DNA from 2 places in the Streptomyces sp. NPDC060366 genome. Region 1 is predicted to be linked to the other one. Evidence: riboswitches for the same ligand, from Rfam matches in the RefSeq annotation. Region 1 holds a riboswitch; the other holds the start of a gene.
What was found. Region 1 has a riboswitch for S-adenosylmethionine ahead of ACFWHU_RS06485 (aminotransferase class V-fold PLP-dependent enzyme). Riboswitches for the same ligand answer to the same signal wherever they lie in the genome.
Positions count from the first base shown of each region.

Region 1 (15,287 bases):
GACGCGGTGAACGGCGACGAGTCGTCGAATCCCGGCGGTCTCAAGCTCGGTGGCATCGGGCCTGTCAGTGAGGGCCTGTTCTCCTGGATCATCGGTCTGGGCGCACTGATCGCAGTCGCCATCTGGACCGCGGCGCACACCGCTAAGGCCAAGAAGTCATGAGTAGCAACCGGATTTCAGACGAGAACCTGCCGAGTGGGCAGGAGTCCGCGCACGGCGAGGTGGAGCGCGCGCAGGACCCGTTCGCCGACCCCGGACTGCCGGCCCACCGGCCGCGCATCCAGGACATCGACGAGCGGGCGGCCAAGCGCTCCGAGCGCGCGGTGGCCTTCCTCTTCACGCTGTCGATGCTGGCCACGGTCGGCTTCATCGCGTCGTTCGTCATCTTCCCCGTCGACAAGATCGTGTACATCTGGCCGTTCGGTCATGTGAGCGCGCTCAACTTCTCGCTGGGAATGACGCTCGGGGTCGCCCTCTTCGCCATCGGCGCGGGTGCGATCCACTGGGCGCGCACGCTGATGAGCGACGAGGAGATCGTCCAGGAGCGCCACCCGATCGAGGCGACCCCCGAGGTCGCCGCGCAGGCGAAGAAGGACTTCCTGATCGGCTCGGCGGAGTCCGGCTTCGGGCGCCGCAAGCTGATCCGCAACACGATGTTCGGCGCGCTGGCCATGGTGCCGCTCTCCGGCGTGGTCCTGCTGCGTGACCTCGGCCCGCTGCCGGAGGACAAGCTCCGCAAGACGTTCTGGAAGAAGGGCTTGCTGCTCATCAACCAGAACACGAGCGAGCCGCTGCGTCCCGAGGACGTCACCGTGGGGTCGCTGACCTTCGCCCAGCCCGAGGGGCTGGACGAGCACAATGAGAACTTCAACAATGAGATCGCCAAGGCGGCTCTCATGATCGTTCGCATTCAGCCCGAGGACATCAAGGACAAGCGCGAACTCGAGTGGTCGCACGAGGGCATCGTCGCGTACTCCAAGATCTGCACCCATGTCGGCTGTCCCATCAGCCTGTATGAGCAGCAGACGCACCACGTGCTCTGCCCGTGCCACCAGTCCACCTTCGACCTCTCCGACGGCGCCCGCGTCATCTTCGGCCCGGCCGGTCACGCGCTTCCGCAGCTGCGGATCGGTGTGAACGGCGAGGGTTACCTCTACGCGCTCGGCGATTTCGACGAGCCCGTCGGTCCGTCCTTCTGGGAGCGCGGATGAGTACTGCGTCTGACGAAAAGAACCGCAAGGCACCCGCTGGAGAGCGGGTCGCCGACTGGGCCGACGGCCGCCTCGGGATCTACGGCGCGGCCAAGGGCATGCTGCGGAAGGTCTTCCCGGACCACTGGTCGTTCATGCTGGGCGAGGTCGCCCTGTGGAGCTTCGTCGTCATCATCCTCACGGGTGTGTATCTGACGCTGTTCTTCCACCCGAGCATGAACGAGATCGTGTACGAGGGCAGTTACGTACCGATGCAGGGTGTCCGGATGACCGAGGCGTACGCCTCGACGCTGGACATCAGCTTCGACGTCCGCGGCGGTCTGCTGATCCGGCAGATCCACCACTGGGCCGCGCTGATCTTCGTGGCCGCGATGTTCGTGCACATGATGCGCGTCTTCTTCACGGGCGCGTTCCGCAAGCCCCGTGAGATCAACTGGGTGTTCGGCTTCCTGCTGTTCTTCCTGTCGCTGTTCACCGGACTCACCGGTTACTCGCTCCCGGACGACCTGCTGTCCGGCACCGGTGTCCGCTTCGCGCAGGGCGCGATCCTGGCGACACCGATCGTGGGCACGTACATCTCGATGTTCCTGTTCGGCGGGGAGTTCCCCGGCCACGACATCGTGGCGCGGTTCTACTCCATCCACATCCTGATTCTTCCGGGCATCCTGCTCGGGCTCGTGGTGGCGCACCTGATCCTGGTCTTCTACCACAAGCACACGCAGTTCGCGGGCCCCGGCAAGACCAACAACAACGTGGTCGGCGCGCCGTTCCTGCCGATCTACATGGCCAAGGCCGGCGGGTTCTTCTTCCTGGTCTTCGGTGTCATCACGATCATCTCGGCCATCGCCACGATCAACCCGGTGTGGGCGATCGGCCCGTACCGGCCGGACCTGGTCTCCACCGGAGCACAGCCGGACTGGTATCTGGGCTTCTCCGAGGGCCTGATCCGGGTGATGCCCGGCTGGGAGATCAACTTCTGGGGCCATACGCTCGTCCTGGGCGTGTTCATCCCGCTGATGATCTTCCCGCTGGTTCTGGTGGCCCTCGCGGTCTACCCGTTCATCGAGTCCTGGATCACCGGCGACAAGCGCGAGCACCACATCCTGGACCGGCCGCGCAACGCGCCGACCCGGACCGCCTTCGGCGTGGCGTGGCTGACCCTGTACGTCATCCTGCTCATCGGCGGCGGGAACGACATCTGGGCCACCCACTTCCACCTGTCGATCAACACGATCACCTGGTTCATCAGGATCGCGTTCTTCGTCGGCCCGGTGATCGCGTTCGTGATCACCAAGCGGTTCTGTCTGGGACTTCAGCGCCGCGACGCCGAGAAGGTGCTGCACGGACGCGAGTCCGGCATCATCAAGCGGCTGCCGCACGGTGAGTTCGTGGAGGTCCACCAGCCGCTGAACCAGAGCGACCTGCACACGCTGACCGCTCACGAGCAGTACAAGCCGGCCGAGATCGGGCCGACTGTCGACGAGAACGGTGTCGAGCGCAAGACCTCACCGGCGGAGAAGCTGCGGGTCAAGCTGAACAAGGGCTACTACGGCGAGGGAAGCCAGATCCCCAAGCCGACGGCCGAGGAGTACACGGAGATCACGAGCGGCCACGGCCACCACTGATCGAGCACCACCGTACGTTCAGGGCCCCGGCCCGGTCCCCTTTCGAGGGACCGGGCCGGGGCCCTCGTACGTGGGAGTACGCAGGGAGCATGGGCCGGCCGGCCCACGCTCCGGCAGCCACGCTGTCCGTACTTCGGGCGGCGGGTCTTGGATCGCGGGCGGCGCGGATAGGCTGACGCCTGGCAGCACGGGCAGCACGGCGGTGCGCCCGTCCACAGACCCCAGGAGCGAGCATGAGCAGCGCTGTTACACCGGCCGGAGGCGACACCCTGGCGGCGCGTTCCTGGCCGGGGGTACTGAACCCGCTGCTGCGTGGTCAGGACCTCGACGCCGGCGACACGGCGTGGGCCATGGACCGCATCATGAGCGGCGAGGCCACGGACGCCCAGATCGCGGGCTTCGCCGTCGCGCTGCGCGCCAAGGGCGAGACCGTGGACGAGGTCTCGGGACTGGTGCGCGCCATGTACGAGCACGCCAACACCATCGAGGTGCCCGGCGCCACGGTCGATGTCGTCGGCACCGGCGGCGACCTGGCCAAGACGGTCAACATCTCCACGATGGCGGCGATCGTGGTGGCCGGGGCGGGCGGCAAGGTCGTCAAGCACGGCAGCCGCGCGGCCTCCTCCGCGAGCGGTGCCTCCGACGTGCTGGAGAAGCTCGGCGTCAATCTGGAGCTGACGCCGCAGCGGGTCGTGGAGGTCGTCGAGGAGGCGGGCATCACCTTCTGCTTCGCGGTGAAGTTCCACCCGGCGCTGCGTTACGCGGCCAAGGCCCGCAAGGAGCTGGGCGCGCAGACCACGTTCAACATCCTGGGGCCGCTCACCAACCCGGCGCGGGTCCGCTCCCAGGCGGTCGGCGTGGCGGACAGCCGGATGGCGCCGATCGTGGCCGGGGTGCTCGCCGAGCGGGGCAACTCCTCGCTCGTCTTCCGCGGCGACGACGGTCTGGACGAGCTGACGACGACGGCCACTTCACACGTATGGGTGGTTCGGGACGGCCGCGTCACCGAGGAGACCTTCGACCCGAGGGACATCGGCCTGGAGCTGGTCCCGATCGAGGCGCTGCGGGGTGCGGACGCCTCGTACAACGCGGATGTCGCGCGCCGGCTGCTCGACGGCGAGACCGGCCCCGTACGGGACGCGGTCCTGCTGAACGCGGCGGCGGCGCTGGTGGCGCTGGAGCGGGGCGACGGCACGCTGAACGACCAACTCGCGGCGGGAATGGCGCGGGCGGCGACCGCGGTCGACTCGGGCGCGGCGAAGGCAACGCTGGAGCGCTGGGTCTCGGCGAGCAACTTGTAGCCGCCGGGGTTCGTCCTCAATCGCCGGACGGGCTGCATTTGCAGCCCGTCCGGCGATTGAGGACACCAACGTCCCGTATCGCGGACGCCGTCTGGGCCCGTGGCGTATCCGTGGGGTAATCTCAGCCCAGGTCATGAGTGACAGCGACTACGGCCCCGGCCCGCTGTCCGGCAACCCTCCGTCCGTGGCGGGGTGCCCCGGGTGAAGACCAGGCCGCAGGCAGCGAGGTCTGCGGCAAGCGCGGACCCCTGGACATCGTTCGGATGTCGTCATCCCTGGGGTCCTGGTCCTCGAGGGAGCAGTCTCGTGAGCAAGCGAATGCGATAGGGCCTTCGGCCCGCTCCCGGTGCGATCCGCGCCGGGCACAGGGCCAGAGCCCTCTTCAGTGAGTCCCACACCGCAGGCGCACCCGCACGCCGTCACGGCATCCGCCGTCGCGTCGTCGCGTCCGCCTGTCGGGTCCTGATGCCGTTTCCGCCTCGTCCTGCCGGGAGATACCGCCATGTCCGTACCCACCGACGCCCTCGACCGCACCAGCACCGGCCAGCCGCTGCCCGTACTCGGCTGTGACGTCACCGTTCCCCTGGTCACCGGCGGCGAAGTCAGCTACGCCGCCCTCGACTACGCGGCCAGCGCCCCCGCTCTGCGGCGGGTCTGGGACGACGTCGCCGCCTACGCCCCGTACTACGGCAGCGTCCACCGCGGCGCCGGATACCTCTCGCAGCTCTCCACCGACCTCTTCGAGAACAGCCGCCGTACCGTCGCCGGTTTCCTCGGCTGTCGTGAGGACGACCAGGTCGTCTTCACCCGGTCCACCACCGACTCGCTCAACCTGCTCGCCGCCGCGCTGCCCGCCGGCTGCGAGGTGTTCGTCTTCGAGACCGAGCACCACGCGTCGCTGCTGCCCTGGCGTGACGCCCGCGTCAGCTACCTCGACGCGCCGCGCACCCCCGCCGAGGCCGTCGCCACCCTGGAGCGCGCCCTCGCGGGCCGCGACCCGAAGGGCCCCGCTCTGGTGTGTGTCACCGGCGCGTCCAACGTGACCGGCGAGCTGTGGCCCGTGACCGAACTGGCCGCCGCCGCGCACGCCCACGGCGCGCGCATCGTCCTCGACGCCGCGCAGCTCGCCCCGCACCACCCCGTGGACATCGCGGAGCTGGACGTGGACTGGGTGGCCTTCTCCGGGCACAAGCTCTACGCGCCGTTCGGCTCCGGTGTGCTCGCGGGCCGCGCCGACTGGCTGCGGGAGTCGGAGCCGTACCTCGCCGGTGGCGGCGCCAGCCGGAAGGTCGCGCGCCGCGCCGACGGCGGTGTGGACGTCGAGTGGCACACCACCGCGGCCCGGCACGAGGCCGGATCGCCGAACGTCATCGGTGTGTACGCGATCGCCTCGGCCTGCAAGGCGCTCACCGAGGCGGGTTTCGACCGGCTCGTCGAGCGCGAGCAGGAACTCGTCGCGCGGGTGCGCGCGGGTCTCGCCGAGGTGCCCGAGGTGCGGGTGCTCTCGCTCTTCGGTGACGACGCCCCCCGGGTGGGCGTCATCTCCTTCGTCGTCGACGGCTGGAACAGCTCGCACTTCGCCGCCGCGCTCTCGGCGGAGTACGGCATCGGCGTACGGGACGGGCTGTTCTGCGCCCACCCGCTCGTGCGGACCCTGCTGGGCGGTGACGCGGGGGACCCGGGGGAGTGCGGCGCGCCGGACGCCGGTCCCGGTGAGAGGTCGCTCAACGCCATCCGGGTCAGCTTCGGGGCCGGTACGCCGGACGAGCACGTGGAGCGGTTCACCGGCGCGGTCAAGGAACTCGTACGGGACGGGGCGCGCTGGAACTACCGTACCGAGGACGGCCGTTGCGTCCCCGACCGCGGCTGACGCGCGGACCGGGCCTGCCCCCGGGGCAGGCCCCGCCCGTTACGCGTCGAGGCCGATCGCGAAGGCGGCTTCCAGGTCGTGCTGGGAGTACGTACGGAACGCGACGTGCGTGTCCGTGGCCTCGACGCCCGGGATCTTGCTGATGCTGCCGGGAATGACGTCCGCCAGATCGTCGTGCCTGGCGACGCGGACCATGGCGATCAGGTCGTAGGTACCGGTGACGGAGAAGACCTCGCTGACGCTCTCCAGCGCCGCGATCGACTCGGCGATCTCGGGGATCCGGTCGACGCTGGTCTTGATGAGCACGATCGCGGTGATCACGGTTGACGTTCTCCCTCGGTGGCCGCGGAACGGGACTTCACTCTAGCCGTCCGGCGGAAAAGCACCCACGCGGCGACGAAGCCGAGCGCGAAGCCCACCAGATGCGCCAGATAGGCGACGCCAGGGCCCGGCTTCGCGTTGTGGGCCGCCAGCCACTGGAGGGCGAACCAGAAGATCAGGACGATCCAGGCGGGAAAGCGCAGCGGCAGGAAGAAAAGGAACGGAAAGAGGCTGGTGACGCGCGCACTGGGAAGGAGACAGAGGAAGGCGCCCAGCACACCGGAGATCGCGCCCGACGCACCCACCAGGGTCTGGTCGGAGTCCGCGTTCGCCGCCGCGTAGGCGAGCAGGGCGAGATAGCCGCAGACGAGATAGAAGAGGGTGAACCGCACCCGTCCCATCCGCTCCTCGGCCATCGCCCCGAAGACGTAGAGGAAGAGCAGGTTTCCCAGCAGATGGAGCCAGCTCCCATGGACGAAGAGCGCGGTGAGAGGGGTGAGGAGCGCGTGGGAGTCGCCGCTCATCAGTTCGTCGGGGATCACGCCCCAGCGCTCGAAGTACGCGCTCTGCGCGGCGAGCAGCGCGTCGCCCGTTCCGTACGCGGGGGTGAACCCCGAGAGCGGGCTGGTCAGGAAGGCCAGGGCGCACAGGCCGATCAGACCGTAGGTCACGACCGGCGCACCGGCCGCCGCGCGCCAATTGATCATCCAAGGATCATCTCGTACGCGGACAGACAGGTACGGACCGCCTCGCCGCGACATGGGATACGCGGGAGGCCGTAGGGTTACGGGCGCGTCTTCCCCGCTCCGGCGCCGCACCGGGGAACGGCGCGGCAGGCTCGACAGCACGACATCAGCCCTCGACGAAAGAGGACGGCACGATGACGACGGTTCCCTTGCCGACGGATGCCACCCGGTGGCGCTGCACGCTGTGCGGCAATCTCACCCGGTTCGACGTCACGCGGTCCTCCAAGGTGGTGGAGTACGTCCATCTGGACCTGGCCGGGGAGTCGAAGATCGAGGAGCGCGACGTGGTCAGTGAGACCATCGAGTCCGTCCGCTGCCGCTGGTGCAACGCGGTGGATCAGATCGAACTGGTTGACAGGCCGGGCGCCGGTTCCTGAGGGAGCCGCCCGAAAGGGTAGTGGGGTGACGGATCGTGGAGCAGCCCGCAAGTGGCGCTGAGCCGGCCGATGCGGCCGGCGGTGACGCCGAGGCGCTCGACAGGCCGCTGCCCGAGGGAGTCCGGCGCCGGGTCGTGGCGCTGGTCTCGGACGCCTTCGGCGGTCTGACCGTCACCGAACTGCCCGCCCAGCTACGACAGTACGCGCGCTTCACGCCGAACAGACGCGCCCGGTTCGCGGGCAACGCGATGGCGGCGGCCCTGGAGAGCGACGCGATCTTCCGGCAGCGGATCGGTGAGCGGTTCGCCCAGGCGGATCCCGAACTGGCCTCGGCCGTGGAGTCGGGCTCGCCGCCACCGGCCGCCGACCCCATGGACGTGGCCGCCGCCGCGTACATCCTGCGCCCCGTCGGCTGGGTGAAGCTGGTGGCCGCCGCGGGCGAGGAGGTCCAGCGCGCCGACGCCGAGCGCGCCGACGAGGAGAACCGCCGCGAGCTGGAGCGGCTGCGCGAGGAACTGGCACAGGCCCGCGCCATGACGAAGGCCGAGACGGAGCGGCTCCGCACGGAGCTGGACGCCGCCCGCAGGGAGGCCGAGTCCGCGCAGCGCAAGTTGCGCGGTGCCCTGAGCGATGTGAAGCGCGGCGAGGCCGCCCTGCGCCGTACGGCGGCCGAGATCGAGACGGTCCGCGCGGAGGCGGCGGCCCAGGTGTCCGCGGCGGAGAGCGAGACACGGCGCCTCAAGGCCCGGCTCACGGAGGCGGAGTCAGCGGTGGAGTCGAGCCGCCGGGCCGCCCGTGAGGGGCGCTCGGTGGAGGACATGCGGCTGCGGCTGCTGCTGGACACCGTCCTGGAGTCGGCGCAGGGGCTGCGGCGCGAGCTGGCGCTGCCGCCGGCCGCCGCGCACCCCGCCGATCTGGTGGACGCCGTGGAGCCCGGCAGGCTCTCTCCCAAGGACGTGGCGGCCCGTGCGCTGTCCGACATGGATCCCGCGCTGCTCGACCAGTTGCTGGCGCTGCCGCAGGCGCATCTGGTCGTGGACGGCTACAACGTCACCAAGACCGGCTATCCGACGATGCCGTTGGAGAAGCAGCGGCTGCGGCTGCTCGGCGGGCTCGCGATGCTCGCGGCGCAGACGGGCGCCGAGATGACATGTGTCTTCGACGGGGCCGAACTGGCCGCTCCCGTACTGCTCGCGCCGCCGCGCGGAGTGCGGGTGCTGTTCTCCAAACCGGGCGTGACGGCGGACGAGTTGATCCGGCAGCTCGTACGGGCGGAGCCGCCGGGACGTCCCGTGGTGGTCGTCTCCACCGACCGGGAGGTCGCCGACGGGGTGGCGCGGGCCGGTGCGAGACCCGTGGCGTCCGCCTTGCTGCTGAAGCGGCTTTCGCGCGTCTAGTAACTCCTGTGACCATTGCGGCATTTGCTCCCTCCATGTCACATCACAGCGTCAATTGTTCGTCACTGTCAGTGCGATGTATGTGAAGAAACCACTCCGCGGTGAAATTTTTTCCCTTCAGGATTTGAACTGATCACAAGAAGGTCACTAAGGTCGGGCCTCGAACCTTCGCGCGGTTGATCACCCATCCGGGGTGGCGGCGAAGGAACCGCCGAATTCGTGTAGTTCAGTCCGGGTCGTACCGGATTCCCGGTCCGCCGGGAAGCTGACTCACGGAGCCGGGGATTCACTCCCCGAACCCGGTAGGCGGCTCTGAGGAAGAAGGAGATCGCCTTCGTGGCGTCCCACCGTCGTCCCAAGCAGCCGAGCCGCGCCCGCGTGACCGTGCTCTCCGCGACCGCAGCCGCAGCTGTCGCCCTGACGTCCCAGGCCGCGCAGGCCGACCCCAAGCCGTCCAAGGAAGACGTCAAGGAAAAGGTCGACAAGCTCTACCACGAGGCCGAGGCGGCGACCGAGAAGCACAGCGGCGCCGAGGAGAAGGAAAAGAAGCTCGAGAAGCAGGTCGAGTCGATCCAGGACAAGGTCGCCCGCGGCCAGGACGAGCTCAACGAGCTGCGTACCGGCCTCGGTTCGATGGCCAGCGCCCAGTACCGCTCCGGCGGCATCGACCCGGCGCTCCAGCTCTTCCTCTCCTCGGACCCGGACGACTATCTGGACAAGGCCTCCGTGCTCGACCAGATGGGCACCAAGCAGGTCGGCGCGCTGGAGAAGATCCAGACCAAGCAGCGGACCCTCGCGCAGCAGCGCAAGGAGGCGTCCCTCAAGCTGAAGGACCTCGCCGACACGCGCACGGAGCTGGCGAAGAAGAAGAAGGACGTCCAGACCAAGCTCAACGCGGCGAACAAGCTCCTCAACACGCTGACCGCCGAGGAGCGCGCGCAGATACAGGCGGACGACGCCGAGCGCGCCGCCCGCGGCAACGAGCGTGCCAACCTCGGCAACGAGACGGCCTCTTCGGGCCGTGCCGCCGCCGCGCTGGCCGCCGCCAAGACCCAGCTGGGCAAGCCGTACATCTCCGGCGCCGAGGGCCCCAACTCCTACGACTGCTCCGGGCTGACCCAGTGGGCCTACGCCCAGGCGGGCGTGAGCCTCACCCGGACCACCTACACGCAGGTCAACGACGGCGTGAAGATAGGCCGCGGCGAACTCGCCCCGGGCGACCTGGTCTTCTTCAGCGGACTGAGCCATGTCGGGCTGTACGTCGGCAACGGCCAGGTGATCCACGCCCCCAAGCCGGGCACCGTGGTGCGGTACGAGGCCATGGAGTGGGCCGGCAGCTTCCAGTTCGGCGTCCGCGTCTGACGCGTCCTCCGTACGGATGCGCAGAGGCACGTAGGAACATCTCACGGAGGTGACCGCGACCGCCCGTTCGGGCGAACTCCGGTTACTCCCGCTGACGCACGCCCCGCCGGTGACCTGTGATCTCCGGCGGGGCATCACTGTGTGTGCCCGGCGCGGCCTTTGGTCACTCCGTGTCCGCGCGGTTACTCTCTGCTGCGCCGCAGCTCCGGCCATGGTTCCGCCCGTCGGGCGGCAGGGGCTGCGTGGTTGCGTCCAGCGGAAGGAAGTGCGGCTTCCTGTGGTGTCCCACCGTCGTTCCTCACACCCCGGCCACAGCCGCGGCACCCGGGTCACAGTCCTCTCCGCCGCCGCGGTCACGGCGGCGGCCGCCCTCGGGACCGCGCCGGCGAGCGCGGACCCGCGGGACACGACCGAGGCGACCCGGTCGACCGTCGACCGGCTGTACGAGGAGGCCGAGAAGGCCACCGAGCGGTACAACGAGGCGGACGAGCACGCCGACGTGCTGCGCGCACGGGTGGACCGGCTGCGGGACAGCACCGCCCGGGGCCAGGAACGGGTGAACCGCATGCGCGGCGCGCTCGGTTCGATCGCCGGCGCCCAGTACCGCTCCGGCGGCATCGACCCGGCGCTCGCGCTGCTGCTCTCCTCCGACCCGGACAGCTACCTCGGCCGGGCCGAGGCCCTGGACCGGATGAGCGACCGGCAGGCCCTGGCGCTGCGCGACATCGGGCAGGTCCAGCGCAAGCTCGGCCAGCAGCGCGAGGAGGCCACCAAGGACCTCGCCGAGCTGGAGCGCAGCCGGGCCGCCGTCGCCCGCCACAAGCGCACCGTCGAGGCCAAGCTGGCCGAGGCGCGGCGGCTGCTGAACTCGCTGCCCGACGCCGCGAGGGACGCCGACCGGGCCTCGCGCTCGGGGCGCGACGGCGCCGCGATGTCGTTCGGCGACCAGGCGCCCGCGTCCGCCCGCGCGGCGGCTGCCGCCCGCGCGGCCCGCGGAGCCGTCGGCCTGCCCTACGTGTGGGGCGCCAACGGCCCCTCGGGATTCGACTGTTCGGGCCTGACCCAGTGGGCGTACGCGCAGGCCGGGGTCTCGCTGCCACGCACCTCGCAGGCACAGCGGTACGCCGGACAGCAGGTGCCGCTCTCCGAGGCGAGACCGGGCGACCTGGTCGCCTACCGGGACGACGCCAGTCACATCGGGATGTACATGGGCAACGGCCAGGTGGTCCACGCGCCCTACCCCGGCGCCTCGGTCCGCTACGACCCGGTGGGCATGATGCCTGTCTCGTCGGTCACCCGCGTCTAGGGCCTGTCGTTCGGCGGGTCCGGGCTCGGCCGGGCTCGTGTGCCGTGGCACGCACGCTTTCCGCCTTGTGATCGCACGCACCGACGTGACATCAGCAGCCCGGCGGCGCGGACGCTGCCCGATCCGCCGGACGGGCTCCGGCCCCGGTACCGACGCATTGTCGGGATTCGTCCTCGCGGCTCCACGTACGATCGGCCGGGTGGCAGGTCAGGGACGTACGACCCGGAGACGTGCGGCGGGTCGTGGACGTACGACCCGCCGGGGCGCGGTGCGCCGCCGCGCGGTGATCTCGTTGCTCGGGTGTCTGCTGGTCGCCTCCGGGTGCTCCGCGCCTCCCGCGGCCGACGCCGCCACCGGCGATATCCAGCGGACCCTCGACCGCCGGGCCGACGCCCTGCTCGACCGTGACGAGAGCGGCTATCTGGCCGCGGTGGACCCCGCGGCCGGTGACCTCCTCGCCGTCGAGCGGCGGACGTATCAGAACCTCGTCGACGTGCCCGTGCGGTCCTGGGAGTACCGGCTGCGGGACGTCGAGCGCTCCGGCACCCGCGCGACCGCGCGGGCCGAGCTGCGCTACCGGCTGGAGGGCTACGACACCGCTCCCGTCACCTCGTCCCGCGCGCTGGAGCTGACGGAGCGGGACGGGCGCTGGTACGTGACGGCCGACCGGCCCGGCGACAAGGGCGTGCAGCAGCTCTGGCAGCAGGGCGCCGTCGAGGTCGTCCACGGCCGGCGCAGCCTGATCCTCGGCGTCGGCCAGGACAACGCCCGGCTCCGCGAGATCGCCGCCGCCGCCGACGAGGCGGTGCCCGCCGTGGACGAGGCGTGGCCGGGCGAGTGGTCGGGCCGGGTCGTGGTGCTGGTGCCCGAGTCGGTGACGTCGATGGCCGGTCTGCTGGGCGCGTCGGCGGGGAGCTACCGGGGCATCGCCGCCGTCACGACCGGCGAGACGGGACCGAAGGGCTCCTCGCCGGCGGACCGGGTGATCGTCAACCCCGACGCGTACGGGGTGCTCGGCGACTTCGGGCGCCGGATCGTCCTCACCCACGAGACCACCCATGTCGCGACGCGCGCGGCCACCTCCGAGGCCACCCCGATGTGGCTGTCGGAGGGCTTCTCCGACTGGGTCGCCTACCGCGGCAGCGGCCGTACGGACGGACAGGCCGCGCCGGAGCTCGAACGGTCCCTGCACCGGGGCGCGCTGCCCGCCGAACTCCCCGAGGACGCGGACTTCGCCTTCGACGCGGAGGCGGACGAACTGGCGCGCGCGTACGAGGGCGGGCGCCTCGCGTGCGATCTGATCGCCGAGCGCTGGGGCGAGACGAAACTGACGGACCTCTACCGGGCGGTCGGCGAGCGGGAGCACCGCGAGGGCGCAGTCGAGAGCGCCATGAACGACGTGCTGTCGGTGACGCCCGACGAGTTCGGCGCGCTGTGGCGGGACTACATGCGCGAGCGGCTGCGCTGAGCGGGGCGGGGGCGCGACAGCCCCCAAAGGCCCCCATGGCGCCCGTACGGGGCTGTGCCGGGCCTCTGCCGGGCCGTCAGGACCCGAGGAGCCGGTAGGTGTCCTCCTTGTGCTCCTTGCCGTCTCGCGCGCCCACGGCCCCGCCGGGGGCCGCGTCCGCCGTCTCCTGGCGTTCACGCTGTCGTGGCGCGGGCACCGTCCCGCGCCACAGCCGGCCGCACGCGGTCAGCGCCGCGGCGACCAGCAGCCCGTTGCGTACGACGAGCAGGGTCACGCCCAGCGGGTCGCTCGCCGTCACGTGCGAGAAGAACAGCGGGAATTCGAGCGCCGTGACCGCGGAGGCCACCACCACGAGCACCGCGGGCCGTGTCATCGGGCTCGACCGCGCCAGCAGGCACACGGCGGCCAGGCCCACCAGCCAGATCATGTACTGCGGGCTGATCACCCGGCTCGTGACGGTGAAGAGCAGGACGGCGACGAACGCCGCGTCGCACAGGGTGCTCGGCGTGAACGTCCGCGCCCTCAGCCGCCAGACGAGCAGCCAGCCGAAGGAGGCCATGCTGAGGACGAGAGCGAGCGCGCTGACGAGCGGGACGTACGGCCCCCGGAACTCCACCGAGCCGTAACTGAACATCACGGCGCCGTCCCAGCCGAGATGCCGGGCCACATGGAAGACCAGCGCGCCCAGCGACTCGACCTCGGTGCCGCGGTCCCGCTGCGCGGTGAGGAAGTCCAGCGCGCCCGGCAGCGCCGCGGACACCACGGCCAGCAGCGCGAGGGCCGTCGCGACGGCGGCGGACCAGGACAGCCGGGTGGCCCGGCCCCGCGGCGTACCGATCAGCAGCAGTACCGGCCACACCTTCAGCAGCGCCCCGAACCCCGCGAGCGCGCCCAGCAGTTGGGGCCTGCGGATGCCCACGAGGAGCGCGCAGACGGCGACGGCGGTCACCATCAGGTCGTAGCGCGCGTAGACGGTGGGCCCGAGCAGAGCCACTCCGGCCACCCACACCCACACGCCGCGCGCCGAACGTCCCGGGCGCCGGCTCGCGCGCAGCAGCAGTCCGAAGACCAGTGCGTCGCAGAGCAGGCACAGGGTGAAGAACGCGGTGGCGTAGCCGAGGAAGGGCAGCAGGGCGGGGGAGAGGATCGCGAACGCGGCGGCGGGCGGGTACTGCCAGGTGACGTCGGAGCGGGGGAAGGTGCCGGTGCGCAGGATGTCGTACCAGCCCTGATAGGTCACCGAGACGTCCGGTGTGACATCGACGCCCGGCGCGAGCAGGATCTTGAGGACCCAGAGCATCAGTACGGTCCTGGTGAGCAGCCATACCGCGATCGGCCCGAGCACGGTGAGCGCGCCGGCCCCGCCGGATCCTCCTGCCGACCCGGCCGCTTCGACGTGGGTGTGCGTCCTGTCCCCGACCGCCATGACCACCTGCCCGTTTTGTCAGATATATGGATATGCGTGGCGGGAGCCATCATGCGGGGGCACGGGCGCGGGAGCGATGAGGCGGGGCCGTTCGGTACTGTCGGCGACGATGCACAAGACCTTGATCGTGACGAACGACTTCCCGCCCCGGCCCGGTGGCATCCAGGCGTTTCTGCACAACATGGCGCTGCGGCTGGACCCCGGGCAGATCGTCGTCTACGCCTCCACCTGGAAGCGTGGCGCCGAGGGCGCCGAAGCGACGGCGGCCTTCGACGCCGAGCAGCCCTTCACGGTGGTGCGCGACCGTACGACGATGCTGCTGCCGACCCCGAGGGTGACGGAGCGGGCGGCGGGACTGCTGCGTGAACACGGCTGCGAGTCCGTGTGGTTCGGCGCCGCGGCCCCGCTCGGTCTGATGGGGCCCGCGCTGCGCCGGGCCGGCGCCCGGCGGATCGTGGCCACCTCGCACGGCCACGAGGCGGGCTGGGCGCAACTGCCCGCGGCACGGCGACTGTTGCGCCGTATCGGCGAGGGCACGGACACGATCACCTACCTCGGCGAGTACACCCGCTCACGCATCGCCGCCGCGCTCACGCCGGAGGCGGCCGGGCGCATGGTCCAACTGCCGCCCGGCGTCGACGAGAAGACGTTCCATCCGGCGTCGGGCGGTGACGCGGTGCGCGAGCGGCTGGGGCTCGCCGGGCGGCCCGTCGTCGTCTGCGTCTCGCGGCTGGTGCCGCGCAAGGGGCAGGACACGCTGATCCTCGCCATGCCGGCGATCCTGGCGAGGATCCCGGACGCCGTGCTGCTGATCGTCGGCGGCGGGCCGTACGCCAAGGAACTGCGGAAGCTGGCGGCCGACACCGGAGTCAGCGAC
Region 1 covers NZ_JBHXDC010000002.1:385,406-400,692, reverse strand. Annotated here, with positions in the region: gene ACFWHU_RS06505 (c-type cytochrome) at 1-162, shown strand, start outside; gene ACFWHU_RS06500 (Rieske 2Fe-2S domain-containing protein) at 159-1,211, shown strand; gene ACFWHU_RS06495 (cytochrome bc complex cytochrome b subunit) at 1,208-2,836, shown strand; gene trpD (anthranilate phosphoribosyltransferase) at 3,070-4,137, shown strand; SAM riboswitch class IV at 4,267-4,384, shown strand; gene ACFWHU_RS06485 (aminotransferase class V-fold PLP-dependent enzyme) at 4,640-6,007, shown strand; gene ACFWHU_RS06480 (Lrp/AsnC family transcriptional regulator) at 6,047-6,328, opposite strand; gene ACFWHU_RS06475 (rhomboid family intramembrane serine protease) at 6,325-7,035, opposite strand; gene ACFWHU_RS06470 (hypothetical protein) at 7,209-7,451, shown strand; gene ACFWHU_RS06465 (NYN domain-containing protein) at 7,487-8,848, shown strand; gene ACFWHU_RS06460 (NlpC/P60 family protein) at 9,185-10,210, shown strand; gene ACFWHU_RS06455 (NlpC/P60 family protein) at 10,488-11,516, shown strand; gene ACFWHU_RS06450 (hypothetical protein) at 11,716-12,984, shown strand; gene ACFWHU_RS06445 (glycosyltransferase 87 family protein) at 13,061-14,284, opposite strand; gene ACFWHU_RS06440 (glycosyltransferase family 4 protein) at 14,520-15,287, shown strand, end outside.

Region 2 (15,287 bases), on a different contig from region 1:
CCGTGCTCCTGGTGCGTACGGACGCCCTTGAGGACGTCGTCCGCGCTGCCCGACGTGAAGGAAGCGCCGCCGCCGCCGTGGTTGTGCATGTCCACGAAGCCGGGCACCACCCAGTGGCCGGTCAGGTCGAGCGTCCCCGGGCCGGCGGCACCGTCGGACGCGGTCGCGTCTCCTACGGAGGAGGCGGCCGGCCCGGCCTCGGTGATACGTCCGCCCTCGACGCTCACCCGTCCGTTCTCCACGATCCCGGTCGGCAGCACCACCCGGGCCCCGGTGAGAACAGTGCTTTCGGCGCGTGCGGCCATCAGGCGGATACCTCCGTGGAGAGAAGATCCCAGGCGAGCAGCCCCGCGCCCAGGCATCCGGCGGTGTCCCCGAGGGCCGCCGGGACGATCTCGGGCAGCTTCTGGAACGTGACCCGCTCCTCGACCGCGGCCCGCAGGGGTGTGAACAACGTTTCCCCGGCCTCGGCGAGACCGCCACCGATGATCAGCCTTCGGGGGTCGAGCAGGGTGAGCGCGGTGACCAGCCCGGCCGCGAGCGCGTCGACGGCGTCCGCCCAGACCGCCAGGGCCCGCGGGTCGCCGGACGCGACGGCCTTCGCGCAGTCGGCGGCGTCGGCCTCCGGATCACCACTGGCCGCCGCCCACGCCCGGGTCACGGCCGCCGCCGAAGCGAGCGTCTCCATGCAGCCGGTCTGTCCGCAGCCGCACACGGGCCCGTCGGGCCGGACCACCACATGCCCGATCTCGCCCGCGTAGCCGTGAGCGCCCGCCTCTATGGTCCCGTCGATGCCGATGGCGCCCGCGATGCCGGTGCCGAGGGGGACGAAGAAGAACCGGTCCGAGCCCTTGCCCGCGCCGATCCGCCCCTCGGCCAGTCCGCCGGTGCGTACGTCGTGCCCGAGCGCGACGGGTACACCGCCCAGCCGCGCCGCCAGCAGATCGCGCAGCGGCACGTCGCGCCAGCCGAGGTTCGCCGCGTACAGCGCGATCCCGCGCTCGGCGTCGACGATGCCCGGTACCGCCACTCCGGCGGCGACCGCGCTCTCGCCCAAGTGCTCGACGCCGTACGCGCGCAGATCCGCCGCGAAGCCGAGGATGGTCTCGACGATCGCGTCGGGGCCGCGCTCCCTGTCGGTCGCGCGGCGCGCTTCGTACAGCAGCGCGCCGTCCGTCCCGACCAGGGCGGCCTTCATACCGGTGCCGCCCACATCCAGGGCGATGACGTGTCTCACAAGCGCATTCTCGCGCGAAAACCCAAGAAAGGTCTAGTCCACTGTGCGGGATTGTTGCCAGCCCATACAAAGCCTTCGCCAAACCTGACCGGCGGGGGAAGTTGCCGAAGCGATACGGGGCTGGTGTAGACCTCCGACGGCACATGGGGGAAAATCGCAGCTCGTCAACGCAGGACGTCGCGGGGGACCGACTGGGACAACGAACGCCGTAAAGACGGCCGAGTGAATACAAGGGTGGGAAAAGAGCTGTGCAGCAGCGCTTCCTGAGGCATACCGCGGCGATAGCCGCACTGGGCATGACGATGGCGCTGAGCGGCTGCGGCAGCTCCAGCGGTTCAGGTGACGTCACCCTGAAAGTGGTCGCGGCGGACTACGGCAACAGCGCCGCCAACAGCTCGGAGAAGTACTGGAACAGCCTGGCCAAGGAGTTCGAGTCCAAGAACCCGGGCATCAAGGTCGACGTCGACGTCCGTTCCTGGAAGACCGTGGACGCCGACGTGGCGAAGATGGTCCGGGACGGTGAGGCGCCCGACATCGCGCAGATCGGCGCCTACGCCGACTACGTGAAGAAGGAAGAGCTGTACAGCGCGGACGAGCTGCTCTCCATTCCCACGCAGGCGAACTTCCTCTCCCGCTTCGCGGACGCCGGAAAGGTCGACCAGACCCAGTACGGAATGCCGTTCGTCGCCAGCACGCGGCTCCTCTTCTACAACAAGGGCCTCTTCGCGGCGGCCGGTCTCTCCGCGCCGCTGGACTGGGACGACATCAAGTCGGACGCCGAGGCGCTCAAGGCGCAGGACGTGCCGACCCCGTTCGCCCTTCCGCTCGGCCCCGAGGAGGCGCAGGCGGAGACGATGATGTGGATGCTCAGCGGTGGCGGCGGCTACACGGACGCCACCGACGGCTCGTACGCGGTCGACTCGGAGACGAACGTCAAGACCTTCGAATGGCTCCAGAAGGAGCTGGTCGGCAAGGGCCTCACCGGCTCCGTACCGCCCGGCGAACTGGACCGCGCCGACGCCTTCAAGGCGTTCACGAGCGGCAAGGTCGGCATGCTCAACGGGCACCCGACGATGATGCAGGAGGCCGAGAAGGCCGGCGTCGATGTCGGGATGGTGCCGCTGCCCGGTATCAACGGCAAGTCCAAGGCGACGATGGGTGTCGCCGACTGGATCATGGCCTTCAAACAGGCCGGCCACCGCGAACAGGCGGGCAAATTCCTCGACTTCACCTTCGAGGACAAGAACGTGATGGACTTCGTCGGGCAGTACGACCTCCTGCCGGTCACCTACAGCGCGTCCGAGACGATGGTGGCGGACGACGAGCACAAGGAGCTGCGGAAGTTCCTGGAGGCGCTGCCCACCGCCGAGCTGTACCCGTTCGGCAAGACGTCGTGGGCGGGTGTCAGCGACGACATCAAGAAGAACATCGGCAAGACGGTGCAGCCCGGCGCGGTGCCGTCGGAGATCCTGGCGAGGATCGGCCGTGACGCGACGACGGCGGAGAACGCCGAGTAGCGTGGCAGCCCTATGACCGCCGCATCCATACCCGAGCCCGAGTCCGAGTCCGGGCCCGAGGGCACGCCGCAGGAGGACCGTGGTCCCGCCGGCCGGTCGGAACTGACCGAGCGGGACCGCGCCGTCCTCGCCGTGGAGAAGCGCTCCTGGCCGGGCCCCGGCGCCAAGGAGCGCGTCATCAGGGAGCGGCTCGGCATCTCGCCCACCCGCTACTACCAGCTGCTGGGCGCGCTCATCGACGACCCGCTGGCCCTGGTCCACGACCCGGTGACGGTCAACCGTCTGCGCCGGATCAGGGACGCCCGCCGCGCGAGCCGCTGAGCACGACAACGGCCTGGGCGGCGACAGGGCCGGGCACCATCAAGCCCGTCCGGCGTTCGAGGACGAACCGGCCACCGGACGGACCCGGTGGACCGAACCCGGCCACCGCACCGGCTCCGCACCAGTAGGGCAGGCCCCGGCTCCCCTTCGCGGATAGGCTCGGCGCATGGGCAGTCATCCGCACCCCCTGCCGACCCCCGTCACCCCCGCCGGCGCCGAAGGACTGGCCGCGCTTCTCGCGCGGCCCGGGAAAGCCGTCGTCGCGCTCGACTTCGACGGCACGCTCGCCGACATAGTCCCCGACCCCGAACAGGCCCGCGCCCACCCCGGCGCGGTCCCCGCGCTCGTCGCCCTCGCCCCGCACGTGGCGTCCGTCGCGGTGATCACCGGCCGTCCGGCCGATGTCGCCGTACGGTACGGCGGCTTCGCCGGAGTACCCGGCCTGGAACACCTCGTCGTCCTCGGCCACTACGGCGCCGAACGCTGGGACGCGGTCAGCGGCGCCGTACAGGCTCCCGAGCCGCACCCCGGAGTCGCCGCCGTCCGCGCCGAACTCCCCGGACTCCTCGACCAGTTCGACTCCTGGCGCGGCGCGTGGATCGAGGAGAAGGGCCGGGCGGTCGCGGTCCACACCCGCCGCGCCACTGACCCGCAGGGGGCCTTCGACGCCCTGCGTGAACCGCTCGCCGACCTGGCGGCCCGGCACGGCCTGATGCTCGAACCGGGCCGCCTCGTGCTGGAGCTGCGCCCGCCGGGCATGGACAAGGGCGTGGCCCTGGAGGAGTACGTCCGCGAGGTCGGCGCCGAGACGGTCGTCTACGGAGGCGACGACCTCGGAGACCTCCCGGCCTTCGCGGCGGTCGACACCCTGCGCGACAACGGCCATCCGGGTCTGCTGCTGTGCAGTGGTACGGGCGAGGTCCCCGAACTCGCCGCGAGGGCCGACCTGGTGCTGCCGGGCCCGGGAGCGCTGACCGACTTCCTCGCCTCGGTGGCCGCCCGCCTCTGACGGCGCGGAGGCCGGAGCGCGGGCGCCGGGCGGAAACGCGGGCGACACCCGGCGTCCGGCTCCCGCATCATGGTCGTTCGGTGTGAGCGGGGGGCGAGGGCTCGATGAACGACGGCTTGATGGACGGCCCGACGGACGACCTGACGGACGACCGGATACAGGCGACGCTGGAGTTGCTGAACGAGGCACGGGACCTGTCGATCGAGGATCCCCGGCGCGAGCGGCTTGAGCGGGCCGCCAGCGGGCTCTTCCGGGACGGGCGGCGCAAACGCCGCTCGGCCACCCGGGGCGCCCGCGCGGCGGCGGACGCCGGGATCCAGGCCGGCACCGTCATGGGCGCGCCGGACCGGACGATGGACGCGCCACTGGGCGGCGTGAATCCGGAGCGGGACGACCGGTCCGTGGGCGAGTTGGGGCGCCCCCAGCGCTGCTACGTCTGCAAGGACCACTACCGGCGGATCCACCACTTCTACCACCGGCTCTGCCCCGACTGCGCCCGCGACAACCTCACCCGCCGCCGCGCCCGCACCGATCTGACCGGGCACCGCGCGCTGCTGACCGGCGGACGCGTCAAGATCGGCTACCAGCTCGCGCTGATGCTGCTGCGTGACGGCGCCGATCTCACCGTGACCACCCGCTTCCCGCAGGACGCGATACGGCGCTTCGCGGCGGCGCCCGACTCCGCCGACTGGTGGGACCGGCTGCGCGTGGCCGCACTCGACCTGCGCGATCCCCGGCAGGTGCTGGCCTTCACCGACCATCTGCTGGCCGAGGCAAGGCCGTTGGACATCCTGATCAACAACGCGGCCCAGACGCTGCGCCGTTCGCCGCGCGCCTACTCCGCCCTGGCCGCCGCCGAGGCCGCACCGGCGCGCACGGCGCTGCCGGCCGCCGAAGCGCCCGCCGTGTGGACCGCCCCCGACTTCAGCGTCCCCGGCGCCGCGAACACCGGGTTGGCGGGCCGGTCCTGGGCCGCCGGGCTCGTGCCCCGTACCACCGGTGCACCCGCGACCGCCGGTTCCGTGCTCGCCGCCGTGGACGAGGCAGGGCTGCTGACCGAGACCGCCGCCGAGAACTCCTGGACCGCCCGGCTCGGTGACATCGACCCGGCCGAGATGCTGGAGGTCCAACTGGTCAACGCGGTGGCCCCGTTCCTGCTCGCCGACCGGCTGCTGCCCCTGCTGGAGTCCTCACCCCGGGCGCGGCGCTATCTGCTCAACGTGTCCGCCGTCGAGGGCCAGTTCACCGTCCACAAGAAGACGAGCGGCCACCCCCACACCAACATGGCGAAGGCCGCCCTCAACATGCTCACCCGCACCAGCGCCGCCGGCCTGGCCGAGCGCGGCATCCACGTGTGCAGCGTCGACACCGGCTGGGTCACCGACGAGAAACCCCTGCCCGCCAGGGAGCGGCACGCCGCCACCGGCTGGCGCCCGCCGCTGGACATCGTGGACGGCGCGGCGCGGATCTACCACCCGATCGTGCAGGGGCAGGCGGGCAGCCCCGTCCACGGCGTACTGCTCAAGGACTACCGGCCCGTCGCCTGGTAGGCGCTCAGCCGTTCCGCAGCGCCTCCAACTGGTCCAGGAACCACCGCTGCGGCGGCAGCGCCGTCGCGGCGGCGGCCAGGCGCTTCGTCCGCGCTGTACGGTCGTCGTCGTCCATCGTCAGGGCCTCGTGCAGGGCCGCCGCCGTGGCCGACACGTCGTACGGGTTCACCACCAGCGCGTCGTCGCCCAGCTCCTCGTACGCGCCCGCCTCGCGCGACAGCACCAGCGCGCAGCCCGTCTCCGAGACGACCGGGATCTCCTTCGCGACCAGGTTCATACCGTCGCGGATCGGGTTGACCAGCGCCACGTCCGCGAGGCGGTACGCGGCGAGCGAGCGCGCGAAGTCGTCCTTGACGTGCAGCACCACCGGCGTCCAACCGGGCGTGCCGTAGGCGGAGTTGATCTCGTCGGCCACCTCCTGGACACGGGCCGTGTAGTCGCGGTAGACCGCCAGGTCCTGCCGGGACGGATAGGCGAACGCCACATGCGTGACCCGCTCGCGCCACTCCGGACGGTCCGTCAGCAACTGCCGGTAGGCGAGCATCCCGCGCACGATGTTCTTCGACAGCTCCGTGCGGTCCACCCGCACGATCGTCCTGCGCGGCGCGCCGTCCGGGCCGCCGATCTGCTCCCGCAGCTCGGCCAGCCGCTCGTCGACGTCGGGCCGGTGCGCACGCTCCCGCAGGAAGTCCGCGTCGGCGCCCAGGCCGTGCACCCCGATCTGCGTTTTCCCCGTCCCGCCCAGCAGCTCCGTACAGCACGCGGTGAACGCGTCGGCCCAGCGGTGGGTCAGGAACGCGGCCCGGTCGGCGCCGAGGATGCCGCGCAGCAGTTGGCGCGCGATGTCGTCGGGCAGCAGCCGGAAGTAGTCGACCGGGGCCCACGGCGTGTGCGAGAAGTGCCCGATCCGCAGATCGGGCCGCAGCGCCCGGAGCATGCCCGGCACCAGGGCCAGGTGGTAGTCCTGGACCAGGACGGCCGCGCCGTCGCCGGCCTCGTCGGCCAGGGCCTCGGCGAACGCGCGGTTGTACGCCTCGTAGGACGCCCATCGCGCCCGGAAGTCCGAGTCGAAGGCCGGCTCCAGGGGAGTTTGGTAGAGCAGGTGATGGACGAACCAGAGCGTGGAGTTCGCGACGCCGTTGTACGCGTCCGCGTAGACCTCCGGCGGGATGCCGAGCATCCTGACCCGCTGCCCGCCCGTGTCGCCGGTGTCCAGCCGGCCGCCGGTGCGCCGCACGGCCTCGCGGTCGCCGTCACCGAGGGCCGCGCACACCCACACCGCGTTCGTGTCGGGCCCGATGGCCGAGAGACCCGAGACGAGCCCGCCGCCGCCGCGCCCGGAGGTCAGCTCGCCGTCCTCACCGAGCGTGTACGAGACGGGGCCGCGATTGGACGCGACGAGAACCTGGGCGGCTTGCTCGGAGACCATGTGCCGAAATCTAGCCCGTCGCACAAACGCTCAAACGTACGGATTCAGGTCGGCGAGGATCAGCCACGCCCCCGGCCCCGGCTCGCCGCCAGCGCCACCACCCCGGCGCCCACGAGGGCGAGGGCCACGCCGCCCAGCAGCCAGAGCTGTTCCGTGGTCAGGGTCACCGCGCTCATCGCCATACCGGGCAATATACGCAAATCATACGAACGGACCGGTAATGCCACGCGGCGACGCCCGGCAACCGGACGGGCCCGGTGAGACCGTCACGGCACGCCCTGCGCCCTTACGCCCTACGCCCCTACGCCGCGCGCCGCGCCGTGTACTCCGCGATCTCCCGCATCGGCGGCCGCTCCTCCGTGTCCACCGCGTGCGTACGCGGCTCGAAGCCGCCCTCGCCCCGCTCGAACTGCGTCAGCGCCGGCCGCACCAGATGCCCCCGCGACAGCCGCAGCTGCGCCGTCCGGTAGATCGCCGCCGCCATCCGCCCCAGCGCCTGCCCGTCCTGGTGCCGGTGCCTGCGCACCCCGACGTCGACCTGGCCCAGCGCGTCCAGCCCCACCGTGTGCAGCGCGTCCACGAGCAGCCCCAGCTCCACCCCGTAACCGACCGGGAACGGCAGCCGCTCCAGCAGCGAGCGCCGTACCGCGTACTCGCCGCCCAGCGGCTGCACGAATCCCGCGAGCAGCGGCCAGTGCAGATTCAGCAGCGGACGCGCCACCAGCTCCGTCACCCGGCCGCCCTGGCCCGGCTCGTCGCCGAGCGGACGGTCGTACATCGCCTTCACGAACAGCACGTCCGGCTCGGTCAGCAGCGGCCCCACGATCCCCGACACGAAATCCGCCGAGAAGTCCTTCAGGTCCGCGTCCACGAAACAGACGATGTCGCCGCTCGTCACCAGCAGCGAGCGCCACAGCACCTCGCCCTTGCCCGGCACGGCCGGCAGCCTCGGCAGGATGTCGTCCCGGTGCACCACGCGCGCCCCGGCCGCCGCCGCGACCTCCCCCGTACGGTCGGTCGAGCCCGAGTCGATCACCACCAGCTCGTCGACGAGCGGCGCCGGGCCCGACATCAGTTCGCGCCGGATCACCGACACGATCCGGCCGACCGTCGCCGCCTCGTTCAGGGCCGGGAGCACCACGCTGACCTGCGTACCCTGCTTCGCCGCGGCCAGCAGACCGAGCGGCCGGTCCGCCGCGGACCAGGACCGCCGGGCCAGCCAGCGCTCCACCTCTTCCAGCACGTGATCTCCATCTCGCGGATCGGACGAGGCCTTCAACCGTCCAGGGGTTCGGTTACAGTCTTGAACAACGCGGATGACCGTCGCACGTCGGGGGTCGTCAGGCTGACAATCGAATACCGCTCATCCAGAGGGGCAGAGGGAACGGCCCGTTGAAGCCCCGGCAACCCTCCCGCCGACCGCGAGGTCACGGTGGGGAAGGTGCCAATTCCGTCTCGCGGCGAGATGCGTCGCGAGGAAGATGAGGAAAGGGCCCTCGCCTTCATGGCTGTGCAGACTGTTTCCAACACCGACGACGCCGCCACCGCCACCGGATCAGCAGCATCCGACGCCGGCACCGTGGACCTCGGACCCGCCGCCGCCCTCTCGTGCCGCGAATGCGGGGAACGCTTCGAACTCGGCCCGATCTTCGCCTGTCAGAGCTGTTTCGGCCCTCTCGAAGTGGCCTACGACCTGCCGACGGGCGACCCCGAGGACCTGAAGAAGCGCATCGCCGCGGGTCCCGACAACATCTGGCGCTACGCCCCGCTGCTGCCCGTCCCCGCCGACGTCGCGTCGAAGCCGAACATCAACCCCGGCTTCACCAAGCTCGTCAAGGCCGACAACCTCGCCCGTGAGCTGGGCGTCACCGGCGGCCTCTACGTGAAGGACGACTCCGGCAACCCGACGCACTCCTTCAAGGACCGCGTCGTCGCCATCGCCGTCGAGGCGGCGCGCGCCTTCGGCTTCACCACGCTCTCCTGCTCCTCCACCGGCAATCTCGCGGGCGCCGTCGGAGCCGCCGCGGCCCGCGCCGGCTTCCGCTCCTGTGTGTTCATCCCGCACGACCTGGAGCAGGGCAAGGTCGTCATGGCCGCGATCTACGGCGGTGAACTCGTCGGCATCGAGGGCAACTACGACGACGTCAACCGCTTCTGCTCGGAGCTCATCGGCGACCCGCTGGGCGAGGGCTGGGGCTTCGTCAACGTCAACCTCCGCCCGTACTACGGCGAGGGCTCGAAGACCCTCGCGTACGAGATCTGCGAGCAGCTCGGCTGGGTGCTGCCCGACCAGCTCGTCATCCCCGTCGCGTCCGGCTCGCAGCTGACGAAGATCGACAAGGGGCTCAAGGAGCTGATCGCGCTCGGCCTGGTCGAGGACAAGCCGTACAAGATCTTCGGCGCGCAGGCCGAGGGCTGTTCGCCGGTGTCCGTCGCCTTCAAGGCCGGTCACGACGTCGTACGGCCGCAGAAGCCGAACACGATCGCCAAGTCGCTGGCGATCGGCAACCCGGCCGACGGCCCGTACGTCCTGGACATCGCCCGCCGCACGGGCGGCGCCGTGGAGGACGTGAACGACGAGCAGGTCGTCGACGCGATCAAGCTGCTCGCGCGGACCGAGGGGATCTTCGCCGAGACGGCGGGCGGGGTGACCGTGGGCGTGACGCGCAAGCTCATCGAGGCGGGTCTGCTCGACCCGGCGCTCACGACGGTCGTGCTGAACACCGGTGACGGGCTCAAGACGCTGGACGCCGTCGCGCCGACGACGGGGCCGACCGCGACGATCCCGCCGAGCCTCGACGCGTTCCGCGCCGCCGGTCTGGCGCGTTGAGCACCTCACCAACCCGCTACTTCCCGGAAGGCAGAAACCGATGAGCGTGAACGTCCGCATCCCCACCATCCTCCGTACGTACACCGGCGGGAAGGCCGAGGTCCCGGCCGAGGGCACGACCCTCTCCCAGGTCATCGAGTCCCTGGAGACCAACCACCCGGGCATCGCCGCCCGCGTCCTGGACGACCAGGGCAAGCTCCGGCGCTTCGTCAACGTGTACGTGAACGACGACGACGTCCGCTTCGAGCAGGGCCTGGAGACCGCCACTCCGGACGGTGCCGGCATCTCGATCATCCCGGCGGTCGCCGGAGGCTGAACGTACGGCCGGACGTACGGCCGAACAGCACGCACGGTGAACGGTGTTGCCCCCTCCGCAAGAGAAACGGAGGGGGCAATTCCATGAGGTTGAACGCGGTACAGTTGGGGTAGCCCCGCCGCCGCCTGTGCCACGAGCATATGAGTTCGCGACAAGATGCGGTCAAAGTGTGGACGCTGTTTGCGCGGTTCCTTGCGCTTTGCCCGGCCCGACTTGCCCCTGGTGGCCCGGCAATTCACCCCTTTGCGTGTTCGGCCATGCCCATAATTCTCGTCCGATTGACCTGTTGCAGAGGGCAGTTGGGCAGATACATTCAGCCGCGGTCGACGCGTTCCGGCGCGAAGTGCGGTCCCGCGCAGGGGCCAGTAATAGGGGAGTTGGGCATGGCTCAGGGCACCGTCAAGTGGTTCAACGCGGAGAAGGGCTACGGCTTCATCGCGGTCGACGGTGGTGCGGATGTTTTCGTCCACTACAGCGCGATCCAGATGGACGGCTACCGCACCCTTGAAGAAGGTCAGCGAGTTGAGTTCGAGATCTCGCAGGGCCAGAAGGGTCCGCAGGCGGACATGGTCAAGCTCGCCGTCTGATCCCGGCGCGATCGGCCAACGACGCACTCACGGACGAGGGGCCCGTATCCCGGCAGGGGATACGGGCCCCTCGTGCGTGCGCGCGGGGGGCGTGCGCGAGGCGTGCGCGGGTCCTGCGCTTGCTCTGTGGTCACTCGGGAGTCGCTTGCACTCTCGGGGGTCGAGTGCTAATCATTGGCGTTAGCACTCTGCAGGTGAGAGTGACAACTTATGGACCGGGTCAGCGAGGCCCGAGAGCCTGTGGGGCAAGGAACCGCAGGGCTCTCAGGCCGTCCGTCGCGGGCGCGGACACGGTCCGGAGCAATCCACCCCCTGTCCGGGAGGACCACTTCACATGGCCAAGATCATCGCGTTCGACGAGGAGGCACGGCGCGGTCTCGAGCGCGGGATGAACCAGCTCGCCGACGCCGTCAAGGTCACCCTTGGCCCCAAGGGCCGAAACGTCGTCCTCGAGAAGAAGTGGGGCGCCCCCACGATCACCAACGATGGTGTTTCCATCGCCAAGGAGATCGAGCTCGAGGACCCGTACGAGAAGATCGGCGCCGAGCTGGTCAAGGAAGTCGCCAAGAAGACGGACGACGTCGCCGGTGACGGTACGACCACCGCGACCGTCCTGGCCCAGGCCCTGGTCCGCGAGGGCCTGCGCAACGTGGCCGCCGGCGCCAACCCGATGGCCCTCAAGCGCGGTATCGAGAAGGCCATCGAGGCCGTCTCCGGTGCGCTTCTCGAGCAGGCCAAGGACGTGGAGACCAAGGAGCAGATCGCTTCGACGGCCTCCATCTCCGCCGCCGACACCCAGATCGGCGAGCTCATCGCCGAGGCGATGGACAAGGTCGGCAAGGAAGGCGTCATCACCGTCGAGGAGTCGCAGACCTTCGGGCTCGAGCTTGAGCTCACCGAGGGCATGCGCTTCGACAAGGGTTACATCTCGGCGTACTTCGCCACCGACATGGAGCGTATGGAGGCGTCGCTCGACGACCCGTACATCCTGATCGTCAACTCCAAGATCGGCAGCGTCAAGGACGTTCTGCCGCTCCTGGAGAAGGTCATCCAGTCGGGCAAGCCGCTGCTGATCATCGCCGAGGACGTCGAGGGCGAGGCGCTCTCCACCCTCGTCGTCAACAAGATCAAGGGCACCTTCAAGTCCGTCGCCGTCAAGGCCCCGGGCTTCGGTGACCGCCGCAAGGCGATGCTGAACGACATCGCCATCCTCACGGGCGGCACGGTCATCTCCGAGGAGGTCGGCCTCAAGCTGGAGAACGCCGGTCTCGACCTGCTGGGCCGCGCCCGCAAGGTCGTCATCACCAAGGACGAGACCACCATCGTCGACGGTGCCGGTGACAGCGAGCAGGTCGCCGGTCGCGTGAACCAGATCCGCGCCGAGATCGAGAACTCGGACTCGGACTACGACCGCGAGAAGCTCCAGGAGCGCCTCGCGAAGCTGGCCGGCGGCGTGGCCGTCATCAAGGCCGGCGCCGCGACCGAGGTCGAGCTCAAGGAGCGCAAGCACCGCATCGAGGACGCGGTGCGCAACGCCAAGGCCGCCGTCGAGGAGGGCATCGTCGCCGGTGGTGGCGTGGCTCTGCTCCAGGCTTCCTCGGTGTTCGAGAAGCTGGAGCTCGAAGGCGACGAGGCGACGGGCGCCGCTGCCGTCAAGCTCGCGCTGGAGGCCCCGCTCAAGCAGATCGCGGTCAACGCGGGTCTTGAGGGTGGCGTCATCGTCGAGAAGGTCCGCAACCTCAAGATCGGTCACGGCCTGAACGCCGCGACCGGCGAGTACGTGGACATGATCGCCGAGGGCATCATCGACCCCGCGAAGGTCACGCGCTCCGCGCTGCAGAACGCGGCGTCCATCGCGGCGCTGTTCCTCACCACCGAGGCCGTCATCGCCGACAAGCCGGAGAAGGCCGGCGCCGGCGGCGCGCCGGGCGGCATGCCGGGCGGTGACATGGACTTCTGATCGACCTCCGGTCGATCGGCAGTCCTGCACGGATTGACGAACCGAGGGCGGCACTCCCGAAAGGGGGTGCCGCCCTCGGGGCGTTCGGCTGCCTCCCCGCCCCCGGTCTACGGCCGGTGCTGCGGGATCGGGCGGGAGTCGGTCGAGACCGCGACGTAACCCACGCCGTCGTACTCGTCCGACAGCCGGAGCGGGGTGGTGTCGCGGCGGTAGTACCAGCGCGTCACCAGCGCGCCGAAGGTTCGCGTCCCGTGCGTGGCCCCCACCCACTCCCGTACGGCGCGCGGCGTGTCCTCGGCGTCGGCGGGGCGCAGGTCCAGCAGATGGTCCCGCGGTGTGGCGGCGGCCAGTTGGGCCTCCACGGTGTTCGCGGGGGCGGCGCCGATGGAGTTGCCCTCGGCGGCCCGGCCCGTCAGTCCGCCGACGCCGCTCCAGGGGCCCGGCCAGATGCGGTGGGCGCGGAAGGAGCCCGAGCCGAAGAGGAGCCCGAGGGCGTAGTACGCGTCGCCGTACCGCTCGCGCAGGTGCCGGCCGAGCGGCGGGACGCCGCCGGAGGTACGGCCCTTCGCGACATGGCCGTTGTGGCCCCAGAGCACCACCTTGGCCGCCGGGTCGCCGTCCAGGACGTCCTCGACGGCCTCCGCCATGTACCGGTCGCGTGCGGCCTGGACGGTCCGTTCCGGGTCCGGGTGCTGTGCGTTGCGCGTCACCAGATCGGCGGCCCGGACCAGGTTCCGGGCGTGCCGTACCGCCACGGCCCCCGCCGGGGTGTCGGGCTTGTCGTAGCCGCGTACGAACTCCAGCAGACTCGTGGCCTCGCGCATCAGCTTCTGCTCGGGGTCGGGGAGCGAGCCCGGATAGGCGGTGGCGAGCACGCCGAGCGTGGAGTGCAGGGCCGGCAGCCGGTCCGGCGCCACGCTGGTCAGGAACGCCTCGAGCACCGCGAGCGAATCCCCGGACCGCTGCGGGTCGATGCCGACGAAGCGGACCTTGTCGTCGTCCGGACGCCCGTCGTTGTACGCGCGCATCCACTTGATCGTGGCCAGGACCTCTTCGGTCCGCCAGGTCCAGAACCCCAGCCCGGTCAGCACCCGTTCGGGGTCGCCGACTCCTTCGCGTACGTACGCGTCGACGGCCGGACCGGCGGACGCGCTCGCCTCCATGGCCAGCACGGTGAAGCCCAGTTCGGTGACCAGGTACTCCAGCAGGCGGTGCTTGAGCTGCAAGAACTCACGGGTGCCGCGGGTGGACTCGCCCAGCCCCACGATCCGTACGCCGTCGAGGACCCGCCCGAGCGGCCGGAGGTCGTCGGTCGGCGCGCCGGCGGTCAGGCCGCCGCTCAGCGGTAGGGCGTTCCGTGACAGCCATGCCGTCACCGTCGCCCCTGCCGTCGCCGTCGTCTCCGACGCCTCGGCGGACATGGTCTCCCGATCATTCGCTGGCATGCCGCCGAGGCTACAGCCGGGACGGTCCGCCTCCGGCACCGGGAACTCGGTGGCGGGCGCGGCGCGTTACGTGCGCATAGCGCACCGGAGTTGTCCCTGTCCCCAGGTACCCCCGAAGCCCCGGAGGCTCAACACCATGCCCCTGACACCCCCCGACTCCTCCCGCCCCAGCCGCCGTGCCGTGCTCGGCGGCGCCGCGGCGGCCACGCTGGCGCTCGCCGCGACGGCGGCCGGTGCGGGTACGGCCACGGCGCACACCCGGCCCGGCCGTCCCGAAAGCCCCGGCCGTCCCGCTTGGCCCGCCGAGTTCGCGCTGCCCAACGGCTTCCGTCCCGAGGGCATCGCCATCGGCAGTGGCCCGTACGCCTACATGGGCTCCCTCGTGGACGGCTCCGTCCGCCGCGCCGACCTGCGCACCGGTGAGGGCCGTACCGTCCTGGCGGGCGCGACCGGCGCGGCGGCCACCGGCCTGAAGCTCGACCGTGACGGGCTGCTCTACATCTCGGGCGGCCTGAGCGCCTCCATCCGCGTGCTCGACACCCGTACGAACCGGCTCACCGCCACGTACCAGCCGACGACGGCCGGCTTCGTCAACGACGTGATCCTGTACGGCGACCGCGCCTGGTTCACCAACTCGCACGCCCCCGTGATCTACACCGTCCCGCGCGGTCACGGCAGACGCGGCGCCGATGTCCGCGAAGTCCCGCTCGGCGGCGACTGGGAACAGGGGCCCGCCGGCGGCATCAGCGCCAACGGCATCGAGACGACGCCCGACGGCCGCGCCCTGATCGTGGTCAACAGCCCGGCGGGCAAGCTGTTCCGTGTGGATCCGAGGACCGGGCACGCCACGGTCATCACACTCCGGGGCGCGGACGGCGTCGTCAACGGCGACGGCCTGCTGCGCGTCGGCCGCACGCTGTACGTGGTGCAGAACCGCCTCAACGTCATCACGGTCTTCGACCTGGACTCCCGCGCCCGCACGGCGACGCTGCGCCGCTCCATCACCGACCCCCGCTTCGACGTACCCACGACCGCGGCCCGCCTCGGCGACCGCCTCTACCTCGTCAACGCCCGCTTCACGACACC
Region 2 covers NZ_JBHXDC010000012.1:61,822-77,108, reverse strand. Annotated here, with positions in the region: gene nagA (N-acetylglucosamine-6-phosphate deacetylase) at 1-305, opposite strand, end outside; gene ACFWHU_RS26440 (ROK family protein) at 305-1,198, opposite strand; gene ACFWHU_RS26435 (ABC transporter substrate-binding protein) at 1,534-2,754, shown strand; gene ACFWHU_RS26430 (DUF3263 domain-containing protein) at 2,767-3,075, shown strand; gene otsB (trehalose-phosphatase) at 3,242-4,084, shown strand; gene ACFWHU_RS26420 (SDR family NAD(P)-dependent oxidoreductase) at 4,189-5,634, shown strand; gene ACFWHU_RS26415 (trehalose-6-phosphate synthase) at 5,639-7,063, opposite strand; gene ACFWHU_RS26410 (hypothetical protein) at 7,123-7,245, opposite strand; gene ACFWHU_RS26405 (glucosyl-3-phosphoglycerate synthase) at 7,365-8,306, opposite strand; SAM riboswitch class I at 8,424-8,551, shown strand; gene thrC (threonine synthase) at 8,568-9,893, shown strand; gene ACFWHU_RS26395 (ubiquitin-like small modifier protein 1) at 9,934-10,209, shown strand; gene ACFWHU_RS26390 (cold-shock protein) at 10,593-10,796, shown strand; gene groL (chaperonin GroEL) at 11,131-12,756, shown strand; gene ACFWHU_RS26380 (erythromycin esterase family protein) at 12,864-14,201, opposite strand; gene ACFWHU_RS26375 (superoxide dismutase) at 14,338-15,287, shown strand, end outside.
Region 2: it holds a riboswitch for S-adenosylmethionine, as region 1 does, so the genes downstream of both, thrC (threonine synthase) here and ACFWHU_RS06485 (aminotransferase class V-fold PLP-dependent enzyme) in region 1, are expected to answer to the same signal.